4 regions of the Burkholderia savannae genome follow, and region 1 is predicted to be linked to each of the others. Evidence: predicted binding sites of a transcription regulator. Region 1 holds the regulator's gene; each other region holds the start of a gene.

Region 1 (4,872 bases):
CGTCGTCACCGCCGCGCCGAGCGCCTTCGCGGCCTGCGCGCGCGCCTTCGACAGCTTCCTCGCGTCAGCGAGATACGCTTCCTTCGCCTTGTCGGCGATCGCCTGCAGCGCGCTCAGATCGGCGGCGGCGTCGAGCTCGGCGAGCTGCGCGCGGCGCGCTTCGTGCTCGTCGTGCAGCGTCTCGGGCGGCAGCCGGAACTTGCGCGCGGTCGAGTGCAGCGCGTCGAGCCGCGTTTCGACCTGCGCGAGCCGATCCGGATCGAGGTCGAGCCGCTGCGCATAGTGCGACAGCGAGTACGACGCCTCCTGCAACTGGATCTCGGCCGGCTCGAGCGACGCGAGCGCGTCGTTGAGCGCGGGATCGTACTCGGCGAGGCTTCTGAGCTTCGATACGATCGCGCCCAGTTGCGTGAGCATCGCGTCGTCCGATTCGGAGATCGCGTCGAGCGCGCCCTGCACGCCGTCGATCAGGTTCGCCGAATGCGTGAGGCGCTTGTGTTCGGCGCTGATCTCGGCCCATTCGCCCGGCTGCGGCGCGAGCTTGTCGAGCTCGGCGAGCTGCCACGCGAGCTTTTCGCGCTCGAGCTGGCGCTCGCGCTCGTGCGCTTGCGCGGCGTCGATCGCCTGCGTCGCGTCGTGCCACGCGCGGTAGCCGCGCGCGACCGCGCCTGCGTCGGCGACGAGCCCCGAGTGCGTGTCGAACAGCTCGCGCTGCGCGTCGGCGCGCATCAGCAACTGATGCGCGTGCTGGCCGTGTATGTCGACGAGCATCTCGCCCACTTCGCGCAGCTGCGCGAGCGTCGCGCTCGTGCCGTTGATGAACGCGCGCGAGCGGCCGCCCGCGTCGACGACGCGCCGCAGCATTACCGTGTCGTCGGCGTCGAACGCGTGCTCGTCGAGCCAGCGCACGACGCGGTCGTGCGGCGTGAATTCGGCGCTGATGTCGGCGCGGCTGCTGCCGGTGCGCACGACGCTCGCGTCGGCGCGCTCGCCGAGCGCGAGCGCGAGCGCGTCGATCAGGATCGATTTGCCGGCGCCCGTTTCGCCTGAGAAAACTGTGAAGCCGCTGTCGAATTCGAGATCGAGCGCGGCGACGATGACGAAGTCGCGGATCGAGAGGTGGCGGAGCATGGGTGTCGTCGGAGGATGGCGTCAGGACTTATGCGTCGTCGTCTTCTTCTTCGCTCGACGGGTGTTCGTTCCAGTGCAGCTTCTTGCGCAGCGTCGCGTAGTAGCTGTAGCCGACGGGATGCAGGAACGGCACCGTGTGCTTCGAGCGGCGCACCTCGATCGTGTCGTTCAGCTCGAGTGCGGTGAACGATTGCATGTCGAAGTTCACGTTCACGTCGCGCCCGCCGATGATCTGGATCGCGATCTTCGAATCGTCCGGCAGCACGATCGGCCGGTTCGACAGCGCGTGCGGCGCGATCGGCACCAGTACGATCCCCTGCAGCTGCGGATGCAGGATCGGCCCCTGCGACGACAGCGCGTATGCGGTCGAGCCCGTCGGCGTCGCGACGATGAGGCCGTCCGAGCGCTGGTTGTACATGAACCGGCCGTCGACCGACACGCGCAGCTCGGCCATGCCGGAGAAGCCGCTGCGGTTGACGACGACGTCGTTGAACGCGAGCGCGTGGTAGATCGGCTCACCGCTGCGCACGATCCTCGACTCGAGCAGCGTGCGTTCCTCGCGCTCGTAGCTGCCCGCGAGCATCATCGGCACGACTTCCTGCATGTCGGACGCCGGGATGTCGGTGATGAAGCCGAGCCGGCCGTGGTTGATGCCGATGAGCGGCGTCTTGTACGGCGCGAGCTGGCGGCCGATGCCGAGCATCGTGCCGTCGCCGCCCAGCACGACCGCGACGTCGGCGCGCGCGCCGATCTCGGCGGGCGTGAGCGCCGGGTAGCCCGCGCTGCCGATCGCCTGCGCCGTGTCCGCCTCGAACACGACTTCGAAGCCGCGCTTCGCGATGCACGCGGCCAGCGACACGAGCGGCTCGGCGATGCCGGGCGTGTTGCTGCGTCCGACGAGCGCGACGGTATGGAATTGGTGGCCGATTTTCATGCCGGCATTACACCATAGCTCGATGACGAAAAGAACCGCTCGCCGGCCCGGGGGGCGGCAAAACGGGCCAAGGGCGGTCGCAAGCCGGTCGCAAGCGGGTGCAAGCGGGTGCAAGCGGGGCAAGCGGGGCAAGCGGGGCAAGCGGGCGGCGCGCACGGGATGCTCGCGGGCGCCGCCCGGTTGCGCTAAAATTTTCCGTCATGCTAGATCCACGCGCACGAACCCTCCTCAAGACCCTGATCGAGCGGTATATCGCCGACGGTCAGCCGGTCGGATCGCGCACGTTGTCTCGTTATTCCGGGCTCGAGCTGAGCCCGGCGACGATCCGCAACGTGATGTCCGACCTGGAGGAGCTCGGCCTCGTGTCGAGCCCTCACACGTCGGCGGGGCGCGTGCCGACGCCGCGCGGCTATCGCCTGTTCGTCGACACGATGCTGACCGTCGAGTCGCCGATCGATGCCGACGCCGTCACGCGGCTCGTGCAGACCACGCTGCAGGCGGGCGAGCCGCAGCAGAAGGTCGTCGCGGCCGCGGCGAGCGTGTTGTCGAACCTGTCGCAGTTCGCGGGCGTCGTGCTGACGCCGCGCCGCAGCCACGTGTTCAAGCAGATCGAATTCCTGCGCCTGTCGGACAAGCGGATACTCCTCATCATCGTGACGCCCGAAGGCGACGTGCAGAACCGCATGATCGCGACGCAGCGCGACTACACGCCCGCGCAGCTCACCGAGGCGTCGAACTACATCAACGCGCACTTCGCCGGCCTGTCGTTCGACGAGGTGCGCCGCCGGCTGCGCGAGGAAATCGACGAGCTGCGCGGCGACATGACGGCGCTGATGCACGCGGCCGTCACGGCGAGCACCGAGGAGGCCGACGACGAGGAAACCGTGCTGATTTCCGGCGAGCGCAACCTGCTCGAAGTGGCGGATCTGTCGTCCGACATGGCGCGGCTGCGCAAGCTGTTCGACGTATTCGACCAGAAGACGAGCCTGCTGCAACTGCTCGACGTGTCGAGCCACGCGCAGGGCGTGCAGATCTTCATCGGCGGCGAATCGACGCTCGTGCCGATCGACGAGATGAGCGTCGTGACGGCGCCGTACGAGGTCAACGGCAAGATCGTCGGCACGCTCGGCGTGATCGGCCCGACGCGGATGGCCTACAACCGCGTGATTCCGATCGTCGACATCACCGCGCGCCTCCTGTCGATGACGCTCAGCCAGCAGTAACCGGTTCCGTCCGCGTTTCATCGCCGTTTCATCATACTTTTTCGGCATCCGACGCCGTTTTCCCCTCGCTCGAATCCGTCACCGCCATCGTGCCGGCGCGCCGCTCGCCGTGCAATCGGCCGGACGGCCGACTGGTGGCCCCGGGCCGCCCCGCTATAATGAGTGTCGTTCGATTCGGTGCCCAGGCACGCTCTTTCCATGCGTTTTGACCTCGAACCGCCGTCGCACGCGTCGGCCGCCCACCGCGTCGCCGTGCTGCTCGTCAATCTCGGCACGCCCGACGAGCCGACGCCGCGCGCGGTGCGCCGCTATCTCGCGCAATTCCTGTCCGATCCGCGGGTCGTCGAGATCCCGCAGCTCGTCTGGCAGGCTCTCCTGCGCACGCTGATCCTGCCGCTGCGCAGCCGCGCGTCCGCGAAGAAGTACGCGGCCGTCTGGCTGTCCGAAGGCTCGCCGCTGCGCGTGCATACGGAGCGCCAGGTCGAGAGCGTGCGGCCGCTCTTCGCGGCGAACGGCTACCGGGTGATCGTCGAGTACGCGATGCGCTACGGCACGCCGAGCATCGCCGACGTGCTCGCGCAGCTCAAGCGCGCGGGCGCCGAGCGCGTGCTGCTGCTGCCGATGTACCCGCAATATTCGGCGTCGACGACGGCCACCGCGTTTGACGCGGCGTTCGCCGCGCTCGGCCGGATGCGCAACCAGCCCGAGATTCGCACCGTGCGCCACTACGCCGACCATCCGGCCTACATTCACGCGCTTGCCGAGCAGGTTCGCCACTATTGGGCGGTGCACGGCCGGCCCGCGTTCGATTCGGGCGACAAGCTCGTGCTGAGCTTTCACGGCGTGCCGAAGCGCACGCTCGATCTCGGCGATCCGTACCACGATCAATGCCAGCAGACGGCCGCGCTGCTGATGTCCGCGCTCGGCCTGACGACGTTCGAGTGCCGGGTCACGTTCCAGTCGCGCTTCGGCAAGGCCGAGTGGCTGCAGCCCTATACCGCGCCGACGCTCAGGGAGCTGGGCGCGGCGGGCGTGCGCCGCACGGACGTGTTCTGCCCGGGCTTCACCGCCGACTGCCTCGAGACGATCGAGGAAATCGGGATCGAGGGGCGCGGCGAGTTCCTGCACGGCGGCGGCAAGGAGTTTCACCGGATTCCGTGCCTGAATGCGTCGCGCGCATGGATCTCGGCGCTCGGCGAGATCGCCGCCGAAAACCTGCAAGGCTGGCCGGTGCGCGCGGCGCCGGCACCGGAGGCCGTGAGCTGACCGCCATGAATTTCAAGATATCGACCGAACCCGGCGCGCGGCTGCGCATCGACAAGTGGCTCTGGGCTGCGCGCTTTTTCAAGACCCGTTCGCTCGCGGCCGACGCCGTCGAAAAAGGGCGGGTGAGGATCGGCGGCGCGGCCGTCAAGCCGGCGAAGGAGGTGCGCGTCGGCGATCGGGTCGACGTGACGATCGAAGGCGTCGTCTGGGAGGTTGACGTGCTCGGCGTGTGCGACGTGCGCGGGCCCGCGAGCGTCGCGCAGACGCTCTACGCGGAGACGGAAGCGGGGCGGGAGAAGCGTCTCGCGGAACTCGAGC
Region 2 (4,872 bases), on a different replicon from region 1:
CTCGCCTTCGCGCGCCCGGCCGTCGACGCGCGCCAGCCGTCGCCGCAATACTGGCCGACATGAAAGATCGAGCCGACGGGCTCGAGGCTCGACAGCAGCCAGTGAATGATCTTGTCTGTGTGCGCCCGCATGCGTCGCGTCCCCGGTCGTGTCGTGTTGGTCGAATGCGATGGTAATCGCATTAATTCGTGCGCGTTACGTTAGCGGCATCGCGCCGGCAGACAAACCAACGTTTTGTCGGACGCTTATGAGCGCGAGAAATAAACGCGATGCGACAGGCGTCGAACAGTCGGTTCGACGCCTGTCGCGTGGCGAGCGCTCGGTTCGGTCGACCATGTTTCGCTTCATGCGTCGCGTGCTCCGCTTCGCGTTCGACGTCACGCGCGAAGGATTGCGGCATCGCGTCGCACCGGGCGCGCGCCGCACGCGCCGCCGAGGCACGCGGCCCGTCGAGCCGCGCACCTCGCGCGTCGCGCGTCGCGCGATTCGCTCAGAAGTCGAAGCCCGGACCGCCCGCGCCCGGCACGCCGGCCGGCGCGGCGGGCGGCGCATCCTTCGGCGCTTCGTGGACGGTCGCATCGGTCGTGAGCAGCAGGCCCGCGACCGACGCCGCGTTTTGCAGCGCGGTGCGCGTGACCTTCGTCGGATCGAGCACGCCCGATTCGACGAGATCGCCGTATTCGCCGGTCGCCGCGTTGTAGCCGTAGTTGCCCTTGCCGGCCGCGACCGTCGCGACGACGACGCTCGCCTCCTCGCCCGCGTTCGCGACGATCTGGCGCAACGGCTCCTCGAGCGCGCGCAACACGATGCTGATGCCGGCCTTCTGATCGGCGTTCGCGGCCGCGAGGTCCGCGATCGCCTGCTTCACGCGAATCAGCGCGACGCCGCCGCCCGGCACGATGCCTTCCTCCACGGCCGCGCGCGTCGCATGCAGCGCGTCGTCGACGCGGTCCTTCTTCTCCTTCACTTCGATTTCGGTCGCGCCGCCGACCTTGATCACCGCGACGCCGCCCGCGAGCTTCGCGACGCGCTCCTGCAGCTTCTCGCGATCGTAGTCGGACGTCGCATCGGCGATCTGCGCGCGAATCTGCTTCACGCGCGCCTCGATGTTCGCCTTCTCGCCCGCGCCGTCGATGAGCGTCGTGTTTTCCTTGCCCACCTCGATGCGCTTCGCGCGGCCGAGCTCCTGCAGCGTCGCCTTTTCGAGCGTGAGGCCGGTTTCCTCGGCGATCACCTGGCCGCCCGTCAGGATCGCGATGTCCTCGAGCAGCGCCTTGCGGCGATCGCCGAAGCCGGGCGCCTTCACCGCGACGGTCTTCAGGATGCCGCGGATGTTGTTGACGACGAGCGTCGCGAGCGCCTCGCCCTCGATATCCTCGGCGACGATGAGAAGCGGCCGGCCCGCCTTCGCGACCTGCTCGAGCACCGGCAGCAGATCGCGGATGTTCGAGATCTTCTTGTCGTGCAGCAGGATGAACGGCTCGTCGAGCACCGCGAGCTGGCGGTCGGGATTGTTGATGAAGTACGGCGACAGGTAGCCGCGATCGAACTGCAGCCCTTCGACGACGTCGAGCTCGTCGGCGAGCGACTTGCCGTCCTCGACGGTGATCACGCCCTCCTTGCCGACGCGGTCGATCGCCTCGGCGATGCGCTGGCCGATCGATTCCTCGCCGTTCGCCGAGATCGTCGCGACCTGCGCGATTTCCTTGCTCGTCGTCGTCGGCTTGCTGATCTTCTTCAGCTCCTCGACCGCGGCGGCAACGGCCTTGTCGATGCCGCGCTTCAGATCGAGCGGATTCAGGCCCGCCGCGACGTACTTTTGCCCTTCGCGAACGATCGCCTGCGCGAGCACGGTGGCCGTCGTCGTGCCGTCGCCCGCCGCGTCGCTCGTCTTCGACGCGACTTCCTTCACGAGCTGCGCGCCGATGTTCTGCACCTTGTCGGCGAGCTCGATCTCCTTCGCAACCGATACGCCGTCCTTCGTGACGACGGGTGCGCCGAAGCTGCGCTCGAGCACGACGTTGCGGCCTTTCGGGCCGAGCGTGACTTTCACCGCGTTCGCGAGCAGATTGACGCCTTCGACGAGCCTCGTGCGCGCGCCGTCGTGAAAAATGATTTCTTTCGCTGCCATGATTCGATGCTCCCCGCTCAGGAATGGACGACTGCGACGATCTCTTCTTCGCGCAGCACCAGCAATTCGTTGCCGTCGACCTTCACGGGCTGCCCCGCGTACTTGCCGAACAGCACGCGCTCGCCGACCTTCACGTCGGGCTCGATGCGCTTGCCGTCGGCGTCGCGCCGGCCGGGGCCGACCGCGAGGATCTCGCCCTGGTCGGGCTTTTCGGCCGCGCTGTCGGGAATCACGATGCCCGACGCGGTCTTGGTTTCCTGATCGAGTCGCTTGACGATGACGCGATCGTGTAGCGGACGTAGGCTCATTCTCACGTTTCCTTTATCGAAGTTCTCGCACTCGAGTTCAATGAGTGCCAACCGGAACCCGAGTATAGAAACGTGTCGCCGATCGCTCCAATAACGGATTCGCAAAAACTTATCGATGGATGGCATTAGCGGCGGCAGGCCGGATCGGCGGCCGGGATCGCACAGCGATCGGCCCTGTTTCATTTCGCAGCGGCGCCGCCGCCGGCCCGCGCCGGCAGCGCGGCGTCACCGATGCAGCCGTTGCCCGGCCCGCTCCAGCGTCTCGCTCGGCGTATGACCGAATTCGGCCTTGAAGATCCGGCTGAAATATTTTTCGTCGCGAAAGCCGTGGCGCCATGCGATCGTCGCGATCGACTCCCGGACGTACGCCGGATCGGCGAGCTTGCGATAGGCCGATTCGAGACGCTTGCGCTGTATCTGCCGCATCACGCCACCATGCGGCTCGAACAACTGATAGAGCTTCGATCGCGAAAGACCGACCTGCTTGCAGATCAGATCAGGCGTCAGCTCGAGGCTCGACAGGTTCGCATCGATGTAGTTTTTCACGCGTTGCTGCAACGCGCTTTCGATGGCCGCGTTGGCCTGCTCGAACAGATCCGGGCTGCGCGCCGCGCAAGCGCTTGCGAGATGCAGCGCCGCCTGGACGACGGGACCGATGTCGTCGGCGTTCAAACGCGGCAGGTTCGCGACCAGCGAACGCAGGTGATCGGCGAGCAGTTGACCGACTCCCTGCTTCAGCGATTTCCCGTGCAGCCATTCGGCCGTTACCGGCAGCAACGATCGGGGTATCGCCATCCAAACGACGTTGCCCGTCGTGATCTCCGATTCGAACGGCTGGGTTGCGTCGATCACGTACAGTTCATTGCGTTGCTTGAACGATGGTTCCGGTCCGCTTAGCCAAACGAACCCGGCATCGAGATGAATCGTGAACTGGTAAAGATCCAGCCCGCGCGCGGCAATCTGGCGAGAGGATCTATCGGCCTTGATCACGGCTCGCCGCGACGGATGCAACCAGGTATGCCAGCCGATCGACAGCGGCCCCACCGTGGCGCCGCTCGATTCCCAATCGAACGGCACGCCGGCGCTGTCGACGATCGAATACTGGCAGCTGCCGCCTGCCGCCCACGCGTCGAATCTGTCACGCGCCGGAATCTCCAGCGTCGTGCAGCGGTAAATACCGATGCCGGGTGCTTTGTCCAAGTGGCCCCCGATCCGCGTGAATCGGCCAGCGCCTTTGCCGGCCGGGCAAAGGGCGATATTCCGAACATGGCCGGGAATCTCCGGCTCATCGGCCTATCGGCAACGCGAATGAGTGTAAGCGATGCGAAGAACGCACACCAGCTTCGAATCGCCGTGACGACGGCGCCCGCGTGGCCCCGTCCCGTTCTTCGACGAACAAGGTCCGCCGCGGAAACGGCGTGATGCGCTTTTGCGCGAATTTCATTCGTGGCACACGCAAGGGACGGCGAGTCATACCCGCTCTGCGACGTATGCCGGGCGCAAGGCCGCGATGCTATTTTCCGGAAATATAGTAATTTGAAACGACCCCCTTCTTGAAGGTGACCGACAACGACTTCCGTGCATCCCTGGAATAAATCTTGTCGAACACGCCCTGGTTCGCGGTGCCGACTGCATTGCCCGTCACGCCACTCGTTCCGGGCTTCGGGATCGAACCCCACAGATAATCGACGGCATGGCTGACCTGATTATCACCGGGGTTGAAATCGTAATCCCAGCTCTCCCCTCCATCGCTGTACATCATCTTGCGATCCGGATTGCCGTACAGCGTCCGCACCTGCTCCTGCGTCGTGACACCGGTGACAAGATGTTCCTTGATATAGGCGGTCCCGTACTTGGCGGTGTCCGTACCGCCAAAGGGCATCTGACTGCAAGCCGCCGCCAGCATCAGCGGCGACATCGCGAGCGTACGCGTGACGATATTCATTTTCATGTTGTCCTCGTCGCGAGATATGCGCGATCAAAACGACTTCGTGACCGCAAACCGTTTGCACGACGATCGGAGCCGACTGCCTCCTTTCTACCTGCGATGCCGATTTGCAAGGCCTCTGTACGATATAGACCGCGTTATCTCCGCGTCAACGCCAATGCGTCCGGTTGTTTGGATAATGGACGCATATCCGCCTGAAATGGACTGAAATCCACCTTCCGCATGCAATGAAGCGCACGCGCATCGCATGTCTGCCGGGCGATCGGGGAGCTCATGCCCGAAGGCGTTTCTGCGAGCTCGACCTGCTTATTGATGACGCCTCCCACCACCTGTCGAGCTTCAATCCGCCGTACACCCGTCGAAATCCCCGCCGACGCGGATCGAGGCGACGCATAGTCGAGAATGAACGCAGCAATTGCGGGAATCGCGGCACGTTCTGCGGGCAATGCATTGGCGGCGGGTCTAGCGGCCGGAGCGCCATGGCC
Region 3 (4,872 bases), 160 kb from region 1:
CAAGTCGACATTTTTTATTCAATTCAAAGTGCATTTCATGTGGAAGAAGAAAGAATGTCGAGCGAATGAAATCGATATTTCATTTCGACATGAAAGATGATGGCTGGCGGTCGCCGATTGAATGTGTGCGGGCGAGTGGGCGTGCAAACGTCGCCGCATGTGCGGCCGTGCCTGACCATGTCGTAGATCGTCTGGGCGACGGAGCCGTGAGGAAGAGGCAGGGATGTTCGAGTCTCCGGATCTTTCTGGCCGCGCGGGAAGGAGTTTTGCTTCGCTCCGAGTGCCCTGCCATCCCCAACGGATCTGCGCAATGAGAGGCCGATCCTCGATCCTGACGATGATCGCACGTCGTCGTCTCGAGGGAGTGGCGAATGACATATTTTTCATGAAATATCAATGCAATTTTTTATTGAATTTTCATTGGATTTTTAAGGAATTTATGTATGCATTGAATAATGACATTTCTTGAGATTGAATGTAACGGAATGCAATGCATTGTTACGTTACGGCGTTCGTAACGACTGTATGGCGACACGTTAACTATGCTGCCCGTTCGACATATCGAGCAATTAAATTCGCCGACGATTTGTGTTTTTGAAGAAAACAGTGCGCGATCGACTCGGCGCACATGCTGGCATGCTCCGTGCGATGACCTCCGCGCCGTAATGACGGCGGTACCTATCCACACGAGGTCACATATGAAACAAAACTTCAAGTTGACGAGCATTGCACTGTCCGCAGCAGTCGCGTTTGGGGTCGCGGCTGCGACGCCGGCCGTCGCAGGGGGGCTGAATACTCTTCCGGTCTCCGCATCGACCGGCGATCTCGGCAGCGCCGGCTCCGGCGGCGCGACATTGGCGCTCGCAGGCGACGCGCAGCATGGGGCGATCCATGCCGGCGCGCTCGGTTCGGCCGACGCGTCGATCAGCAGCGGCGCACTCGACAGCTTGGCGGGCGCGCTCGCGAACGCGGTGAGCCACAACCCCGTTCAGGGCGTCGTGAGCAACGCGGCCGGCACGCTGACGAATCTGGCGAACAACAATCCGCTGCCGGGCGCACTGAGCAACGCCGCAAGCGCGCTGCAAAACGCGGTGGCGAACAACCCGCTGTCCGGTGTCGCGAACAACGCGGTGGGCACGCTGACGAATCTGGCGAACAACAATCCGCTGCCGGGCGCACTGAGCAACGCCGCGAGCACGCTGCAAAACGCGGTGGCGAACAACCCGCTGCCCGGTGTCGCGAACAACGCGGTGGGCACGCTGACGAATCTGGCGAACAACAATCCGCTGCCGGGTGCACTGAGCAACGCCGTGGGAACGTTGACCGGGCTTGCAAGCAATAATCCGCTCGCAGGCGCGATCGGTGGACTGAGCAACACGCTGCCCGGCGCCCTTGGCAACACGGCCGGCGCATTGGCGGGCGCGGCGAGCAACGGCGCGGGCGCATTGGCCGGGGCCGTCGGCAACGTGACGGGTGTGCTCGCAGGCGCGGGCAGCAACGTGGCCGGCGCGCTCGCCGGCGTGGCGGCCAACAACCCGCTGCCGGGCGTCGTGAACAACGTGGCAGGTACGCTCGCGAACGCGATCGGCAGCAATCCGATCACGCCGATCACGACCGTCGTGAGCGGCCTGATTAACGCGCTGCCCGTCGCCAATCCGACGGGCGTGTTGACGGGCGCTGTCAACAACGTCGCGGGCACGCTCGCGCGAGCGGCGAACGGCAACCCGGTTACGGGCGCGGTCGCTGGCCTCGTGAGCGCGCTGCCCGTCAGCAATCCGGCTGGCGCGCTGACGAGCGCAGCGAACAACGCGGCAAGCGCGATCGCGACGGTCGCGGGCGGCAGTCCGGCTGCTGTGATCGGCGGCGCTGTCGGCGGCGGCGCGAGTGCGTTGACGGGAGCCCTGACGGGGGCGGCCGGCACGGGCGTCGCGACGGGCTCGCAACTCGGAAGCGTCGGCTCCGCCCTGATGGGTTCGGGCGCGAACTCGGCAGGGAAGGTCCTGACGTCGGGCGGCAACGCGTTCGGCAGCACGGCCGCCTCGACCGGCTCGCTGCTGTCGACGGGCGCCGCCGCCGCGAGCACGGTCGTCAACTCGGTGAGTTCGTCAGTCGGTGCGGTGGTGGGGTCGTTGCCGAACCTGACGGTCTCGTCGTCGAAGTCGACGGCACCCGCGTCGAGCCCGCTCGCTCCGGTCGCGTCGTCGATCGCGACGCTCGCCGGCGCGCTGCCGAAGTAATGGCGCGCGGCGCGTCCGGGCGATGCTGCGGGACGCGCCTTCGCTCTCCTTCCTATATATAGGGGGCAGCGGCAGGCGGTAACCGGCCGGAAGGTGGTTGGCTAGAAGGCGAGGCAAGGCGGCATGGCGAAGAGGCCATGCCGCCTTGTCGTTTCGGAGCGAGATGCGTCGCGAAGTGCCACGGGGCGGGGCGCGGCGGCGGTTCGTCGCCGGCATTGGCCGTGCTGGCCGCCAGATCCGCGACCTGCCGTCACGGCGAATCGGCTTGGCCGTAAGGATTTCGTATGCGATGATTTTGTGCTCCGCATCGACCGAGTCGGCGCGGCAGATGCGCCGTCGATCCGCTCGGGAAATCCACGATGCGGCGCGCGACGCGTCCCGTCGCATCACGCGATGTTTTTGCAAGTATTTGTTTTTGTTGTAATTTGTGTGCGGCGCGATGTCGCCGTGCAGCCGTTTTCCCGGCCTTCCCACCCGCCGGATCGTCCCCGAATCGCGCGCGATTCCACTTCTTGAATTTGTCAAAACCCGTCCATATAATTAGCACTCGCTGCACGAGAGTGCTAACAATTCCTGCCGGCCGGCGAGCCGTCCGGTAGTTTCCCTCAGCGTTCTTCAGTCTCAATCAAGAGAGGAGTGAGTATGAACCTTCGTCCGTTGCACGATCGCGTGATCGTCAAGCGCCTGGATCAGGAAACCAAGACCGCCTCGGGCATCGTCATTCCCGACGCAGCCGCTGAGAAGCCGGATCAGGGTGAAGTTCTGGCCATCGGCCCGGGCAAGCGCGATGACAAGGGCGCACCGATCGCTCTCGACGTAAAGGTCGGCGATCGTGTTCTGTTCGGCAAGTATGCTGGCCAAACCGTCAAGGTCGACGGCCAGGAACTGCTGGTGATGCGCGAAGAAGACATCATGGCCGTGGTCAACGCTCAGTAAGCGTTCACCAACGGATCACAATCTCAGAGATTTCAAGGAGTTAGAAGATGGCAGCTAAAGACGTCGTATTCGGCGATTCCGCCCGCGCGAAGATGGTCGAAGGCGTGAACATTCTCGCCAACGCAGTGAAGGTCACGCTGGGCCCGAAGGGCCGCAACGTCGTGCTCGAGCGCAGCTTCGGCGGCCCGACGGTCACCAAGGACGGCGTGTCGGTCGCGAAGGAAATCGAGCTGAAGGACAAGCTCCAGAACATGGGCGCGCAAATGGTCAAGGAAGTCGCTTCCAAGACCAGCGACAACGCCGGCGACGGCACGACGACGGCAACCGTCCTCGCGCAATCGATCGTTCGCGAAGGCATGAAGTACGTCGCATCGGGCATGAACCCGATGGACCTGAAGCGCGGCATCGACAAGGCTGTCGCGGCAGCGGTGGAAGAGCTGAAGAAGATCAGCAAGCCGTGCACGACGAACAAGGAAATCGCACAGGTCGGCTCGATCTCGGCGAACAGCGATTCGTCGATCGGCGATCGCATCGCTGAAGCGATGGACAAGGTCGGCAAGGAAGGCGTGATCACCGTCGAAGACGGCAAGTCGCTGGCTGACGAACTCGACGTCGTCGAAGGCATGCAATTCGACCGCGGCTACCTGTCGCCGTACTTCATCAACAACCCGGACAAGCAAGTCGCCGTCCTCGACAACCCGTTCGTGCTGCTGCACGACAAGAAGGTGTCGAACATCCGCGATCTGCTGCCGGTGCTCGAGCAAGTCGCGAAGGCAGGCCGTCCGCTGCTGATCATCGCTGAAGACGTCGAAGGCGAAGCGCTCGCGACGCTGGTCGTCAACAACATCCGCGGCATCCTGAAGACCGTTGCGGTCAAGGCGCCGGGCTTCGGCGATCGTCGCAAGGCGATGCTGGAAGACATCGCGATCCTGACCGGCGGTCAGGTCGTCGCGGAAGAAACCGGCCTCACGCTCGAGAAGGCGACGCTGGCCGAACTGGGCCAGGCGAAGCGCATCGAAGTGGGCAAGGAAAACACGACGATCATCGACGGCGCAGGCGAAGCCGTGAACATCGAAGCGCGCGTGAAGCAAATCCGCACGCAGATCGAAGAAGCGACGTCGGACTACGACCGTGAAAAGCTGCAAGAGCGCGTGGCGAAGCTGGCCGGCGGCGTGGCGGTGATCAAGGTCGGCGCTGCGACCGAAGTCGAAATGAAGGAAAAGAAGGCACGTGTCGAAGACGCGCTGCACGCAACCCGCGCTGCCGTTGAAGAAGGCATCGTCCCGGGCGGCGGCGTCGCGCTGATCCGCGCACGCACCGCGATCGCGGCTCTGACCGGCATCAACGCCGACCAGAACGCCGGCATCAAGATCGTGCTGCGCGCGATGGAAGAGCCGCTGCGCCAGATCGTCACGAACGGCGGCGAAGAAGCGAGCGTCGTGGTCGCGGCGGTTGCTGCCGGCCAAGGCAACTATGGCTACAACGCAGCGACGGGCGAGTACGGCGACCTGGTGGAAGCCGGCGTCGTCGATCCGACCAAGGTTACGCGCACCGCGCTGCAGAACGCGGCATCGGTCGCCGGCCTGCTGCTGACGACGGACGCAGCCGTCGCGGAACTGCCGAAGGAAGACGCTCCGATGCCGGGCGGCATGCCGGGCGGCATGGGCGGCATGGGCATGGACATGTAATTGGCCTGAGG
Region 4 (4,872 bases), 1.3 Mb from region 1:
CAGGAAGCCGAGGAACACCATGATCCGGAACGAGAAGAACACGGGCGCCACGGGCGGAATCGTCTGCTTGGCCGCGGCCTTGATCTGCTCGGGCGTCGCGTCGGTCACGTTCGGCGTGAACTGCTTGAGCATCAGGCCATAGCCGAGATATTGCTTGTGCTGGTCGAAGGTCGACTTCGTCTCGGCGCTCGTGTCGCCCGCCTTCAGCTTCTGCAGCGCGCCGTACGCGATCATCCCGCTCTGGATGTGCTCTTCGCTGCGCTTGGCGAGCTCGCGCAGGCCGATCACCGGCTCGTCGATCGAACGCGTCGCGATGAGGCCGAGCGCATACGGGATCTTGATCGCGTAGTCGGTGCGCTCCTCGGCCTGGTTCGGCAGGCCGATCAGCGTGAACGACGCGGGCGCCGGCTGCGTTTCCCATTCGGATTCGATCGCGGCGAGCTTGATCTTCTGCACTTCGCCCGTCGTGTAGCCGGATTCGTCGCCGAGCACGATCACGCACAGCGTCGACGCGAGGCCGAAGCCCGCGGCGACCGCGAACGAGCGCAGCGCGAAGTCGGTGTCGCGCTTCTTCAGCAGATACCACGCGGACACGCCGAGCACGAACATCGCGGCCGTCACGTAGCCGGCCGACACCGTGTGCACGAACTTCACCTGCGCCACCGGGTTGAAGATCACGTCGAAGAGGTTCGACAGCTCCATGCGCATCGTCTGGTAGTTGAATTCGGCGCCGACCGGGTTGTTCATCCAGCCGTTGGCGACGAGAATCCACAGCGCGGACAGGTTCGAGCCGAGCGCGACGAGGAACGTGACGATCAGGTGCTGGACCTTCGACAGGCGGTTCCAGCCGAAGAAGAACAGGCCGACGAACGTCGATTCGAGGAAGAACGCCATCAGCCCTTCGACGGCGAGCGGCACGCCGAAGATGTCGCCGACGTAGTGCGAGTAGTACGACCAGTTCGTGCCGAACTGGAATTCGAGCGTGATCCCCGTCGTCACGCCCATCGCGAAGTTGATCCCGAAGAGCTTGCCCCAGAACTGCGTCATGTCCTTGTAGACCTGCTTGCCGGTCATCACGTAGACGGACTCCATGATGACGAGCAGCCAGGACATGCCGAGCGTGAGCGGGACGAAGAGGAAATGGTAGAGCGCTGTGATGCCGAACTGCAGACGCGACAGATCGACGACTTCGCTACTTATCATGGCGGTCTCCCTGAGTGGGTGCGTATGGCGTCGCCGACAGCAGCTTTGCTGCGACGACGGCAGGCGGCAACGACATGTGCTCGGCCTGCGGATGGTTGAAGAATGCGTACTTGAGCGCGACGAGCAGGATCAGCTTGAAGAGCAGCACGATCGAGAGGTCGCGCGCGAGGGTCGGGCCACGGGCCCAGGCGGCGACCCGAGCGCGCCAGCCCGCCCGAGGGGCGGGCGGCGTGTCGTGGGGCGACGCCTTTTTGTTGACGAGAGTCAAAGCCATGATGTCCGGGATAACGCGGTTGGCGCAAAACTGGCCGGTCTCGTGACGCGTTTCGCATACGCGCTGCATCTGTTGGCCGGTCCTCCCAATTGTAGGAGGCGTCCCGGAAAACCCTTAGTGCCGCGCTGCGGCACTCCGTCGCGAAGCGATCGCAGAAACTTGAGCTGGCTCAAGATCTGCGCGAATCGCGATGCGCCGGATGAAATTTTTCATAATGTTGGTCAAGCATGCGCGCGTCGCGCACGGTTTCGCGGCACACAAAAAAGCCCGCTGTCGTCGGACAGCGGGCTTTTTCGTTTCGGCGCGGCCGCGGCGGGCCGGATGTTCGGGTTTGAGCGCGCTTACGCGTACGCGGCGAGCGCCGTGCGCATCTTCTTCATCGCGCTCGCTTCGATCTGGCGGATGCGCTCCGCCGATACGCCGAATTCGGCGGCGAGGTCGTGCAGCGTCGAGCCGCCCGAGCCGTCGTCGTCGACGTTCAGCCAGCGCGCCTCGATGATCCGGCGGCTGCGCGCGTCGAGCGATTCGAGCGCGCGCGCGATGCCGTCCGTCTGCAGCATGTCGCGCTGACGCGCGGCGAGCACGGCGGTCGGCTCGTTGTGCGAATCGGCGAGATAGGCGATCGGCGCGTACGACTCCTCGCCGTCGTCGATCTGGCCCTCGAGCGCGACGTCGCCGCCCGACAGGCGGGTTTCCATCTCGGCTACTTCCTCGCGCTTGACGTTCAGCTCCTGCGCGAGGCCGTCGATTTCCTCCGGCGTGAACGCCTGCGTGCCCTTCTTGTGGCTGCGCAGGTTGAAGAACAGCTTGCGCTGCGCCTTCGTCGTCGCGACCTTCACCGTGCGCCAGTTGCGCAGGATGTATTCGTGAATCTCGGCCTTGATCCAGTGGATCGCGTACGACACGAGGCGCACGTTCTGGGCGGGATCGAAACGCTTGACCGCCTTCATCAGGCCGATGTTGCCTTCCTGGATCAGGTCGCCGTGCGGCAGGCCGTAGCCGAGATAGTTGCGCGCGATCGACACGACGAGCCGCAGGTGCGACAGCACGAGCCGGCGCGCGGCGTCGAGGTTGTTGTCCTCGTGGTATTCGGTCGCGTACTGACGCTCTTCCTCCGCCGTCAGCAGCGGAATCCGGTTCACGGCCTGAATATAGGCGTCGATGTTGCCCAGCTGGCCGGGCAGCATCGAGTGGGATGCGAGCGCCAGCGAGCCTGCCGATGCGGCCTTAGCGGACGCCGGGCGCAAAGTGTTCGGAAGGGTCAATGCGTTGCTCACGTAGAAAACTCCTTTGGAATCAGGGACGAGCCCCATTGCCGGGGCGATTCCTCGATGAATCTTAGCACTCCATCTAGCGGAGTGCTAATCCTTAGAAGGAACAGGGTCGTCGGAGTTCCCGAATTGCTATCGCTTTTGAGGGGGCGATAGCTCTTTCTGCGGCACTGCCCGCGCCCGCTGTCCGTAAGTGTTTGTTTTACGGGCATTTCAGGTAAAGGTTCCTGATTCTTGTCAATTCGGCAGAAAACCATTTCGTCAGACGGTGCCGATCGAAAAAGTCCTTTACCATAAGATGCTGTTCTCTCGAGCCCCAGCGTGTGAATTGCGGCGAGGCTCTATTCAACCAGAGAAGTTGGAGAAAGAGATGAACGATAAGAACGGCGGTCGGGCGGGGCGGATCATCGTGCAGATCGCAGTGGCAACGGCGCTCGCCGGCGGTTCCGGGGCCGCCTTCGCGGATCGCTGGGGATTGCAGCTCGGCGGCGGCGTCGCCGATCACGACATGAAGAAGGGCGACATCGGCGTGGTCTGGGACCCGAACTGGACCTGGTGGGAAATCGGCGGCTGGCACTTCGCGTTCGTCGCCGAGGGGCACGTGTCTTACTGGCGCTATACCGGCGATCACGCGATCAACGACAGCGTCTGGGAAGTCGGCGCGACGCCGATCATACGATTCATCAAGAGCGCGGGCTACGTGCGGCCGTTCGTCGAGGTGGGCGCCGGCGTGCGCTTCCTGTCGCATCCGACGATCTCCCAGAACTATTCGATGTCGACGTCGTTCCAGTTCGCCGACATGGTCGGCATCGGCGCGCAATTCGGCAATCGTCAGCAGTATCAAGCGGGTGTCCGTTTACAGCACGTGTCGAACGCGGGTATCAAAGACCCGAATCCTGGTATAAATTTCAGCCAGCTCTACGTGCAATACAACTTCTGATCGGCGCGCCGGACGCGCGCATGCAGTCGAGGAGCATGGCGATGGCGGCAAAGGTGATCGATGCGATTCGCGCGCTCGAGCGCGACCGGTTTCGTGCGATGGTCGACGGCGACGGCGAGGCGCTCGACGCATTGCTGTCCGACAACGTCTATTACGTGCACACCAACGGCAAACGCGAGACCAAGCAGCAGTTCATCGACGCGATCACGGCAGGGCGCCGTCGCTATCGGCAGATCGAGATCCAGTCGCAGGAAGTGCTGCCCGTCGGCGATGCCACGTGCGTCGTCGCGGGGCGCGCGCTGATCGAGATGGAGACGAACAACGGCGGCCTCGTGTTCCCGATCGCCTACACCGCGATTCAGACGCAGGAAAGCGGCCGCTGGCGGCTGCTCGCATGGCAGGCGACGCGCTGCGCGACCGAGGGCTAAGGCCCCGTTTATTGCCGTTTCTTCGCCCCGCTATCGGCGTGAACGGGCCATGGGCGCGAAGCACGCGTTCGTCCGCCAGCCCGCACGCAACTGCCGCCTGCAATCGCCGCCTGCTTTTGCGCCTCTTTCCTGGTCCTTTCTCGACCGTTTTTCTCAGCCGTTTTTCTCAGCCGTCGTTCTCGGCCGTTCTTCCGGCCCCTCGTCGGGGCCCTTCGTCGCCGTGCGGTTTCGTGAGCCGCCCGGCGTGCGCCGGCGCGCCGCGGATCGCGCGTCGCACCGGTTGTCGCGCGGCGGCGTGCGCCGCGCGAGGTTCGTCCGCCTGTCGTCCGCCTGTCGTTCGCCCGCCGTTGCGCGCGGCGTCAGGCGGCCGCGCGCCGCTCGTCGCAGCTCCACGCCGAGCGGTTGATCGCGCTCGCGACCGCATCCGTCGCGGCCGCGACCGGATCGCGATGCACGCCGGCGCCGTGGCGCAGCGCGGCGTCGCCGACCTTCGCGCCGACGAACACCACGGTGTCGCCGCTCGCGGTGCGCTCGACTTCGCACGACGCGACGCCGATCGCGACGCCCGCCGCCGCGGCGAACGCGGCCGCGGCCTGCCGCGCCGCGCCTGGCGCGTCGTCCGCGCGAGCGAGCGCGATTTCGCGGTCATGCCAGCTCGCCGACGCGCCCGCGCGCGCGGCGGGGCCCATCGTCCGCAGGTATTCGCGCGTGAAGAGCTCGCAGATCGCGTCGCCCGTCACTTCTTCGCCCGAAGCG

What was found. The regulator HrcA, encoded in region 1, represses chaperone genes, less so after heat shock. The targets are predictions, from matches to a motif close to TTAGCACTCNNNNNNNNNGAGTGCTAA.
Region 2: WS78_RS27600 (co-chaperone GroES) is a predicted target of HrcA. The motif match lies at 2,464-2,490, and genes of this name have one in related genera.
Region 3: groES (co-chaperone GroES) is a predicted target of HrcA. The motif match lies at 2,778-2,804, and genes of this name have one in related genera.
Region 4: rpoH (RNA polymerase sigma factor RpoH) is a predicted target of HrcA. The motif match lies at 2,816-2,842, and genes of this name have one in related genera.

What each region holds. Positions count from the first base shown of each region.
Region 1 covers NZ_CP013417.1:571,561-576,432, forward strand. The annotation lists gene recN (DNA repair protein RecN) at 1-1,131, opposite strand, end outside; gene WS78_RS02975 (NAD kinase) at 1,160-2,065, opposite strand; gene hrcA (heat-inducible transcriptional repressor HrcA) at 2,266-3,288, shown strand; gene hemH (ferrochelatase) at 3,487-4,554, shown strand; gene WS78_RS02990 (RNA-binding S4 domain-containing protein) at 4,560-4,872, shown strand, end outside.
Region 2 covers NZ_CP013418.1:1,467,995-1,472,866, forward strand. The annotation lists gene WS78_RS27590 (AraC family transcriptional regulator) at 1-131, opposite strand, end outside; gene groL (chaperonin GroEL) at 491-2,131, opposite strand; gene WS78_RS27600 (co-chaperone GroES) at 2,149-2,439, opposite strand; gene WS78_RS27605 (helix-turn-helix domain-containing protein) at 2,665-3,639, opposite strand; gene WS78_RS27610 (hypothetical protein) at 3,953-4,390, opposite strand.
Region 3 covers NZ_CP013417.1:728,502-733,373, forward strand. The annotation lists gene WS78_RS03680 (hypothetical protein) at 699-2,237, shown strand; gene groES (co-chaperone GroES) at 2,880-3,173, shown strand; gene groL (chaperonin GroEL) at 3,221-4,861, shown strand.
Region 4 covers NZ_CP013417.1:3,469,084-3,473,955, reverse strand. The annotation lists gene WS78_RS17050 (cytochrome ubiquinol oxidase subunit I) at 1-1,203, opposite strand, end outside; gene cydP (cytochrome oxidase putative small subunit CydP) at 1,193-1,477, opposite strand; gene rpoH (RNA polymerase sigma factor RpoH) at 1,819-2,754, opposite strand; gene WS78_RS17030 (acyloxyacyl hydrolase) at 3,119-3,688, shown strand; gene WS78_RS17025 (nuclear transport factor 2 family protein) at 3,730-4,116, shown strand; gene leuA (2-isopropylmalate synthase) at 4,476-4,872, opposite strand, start outside.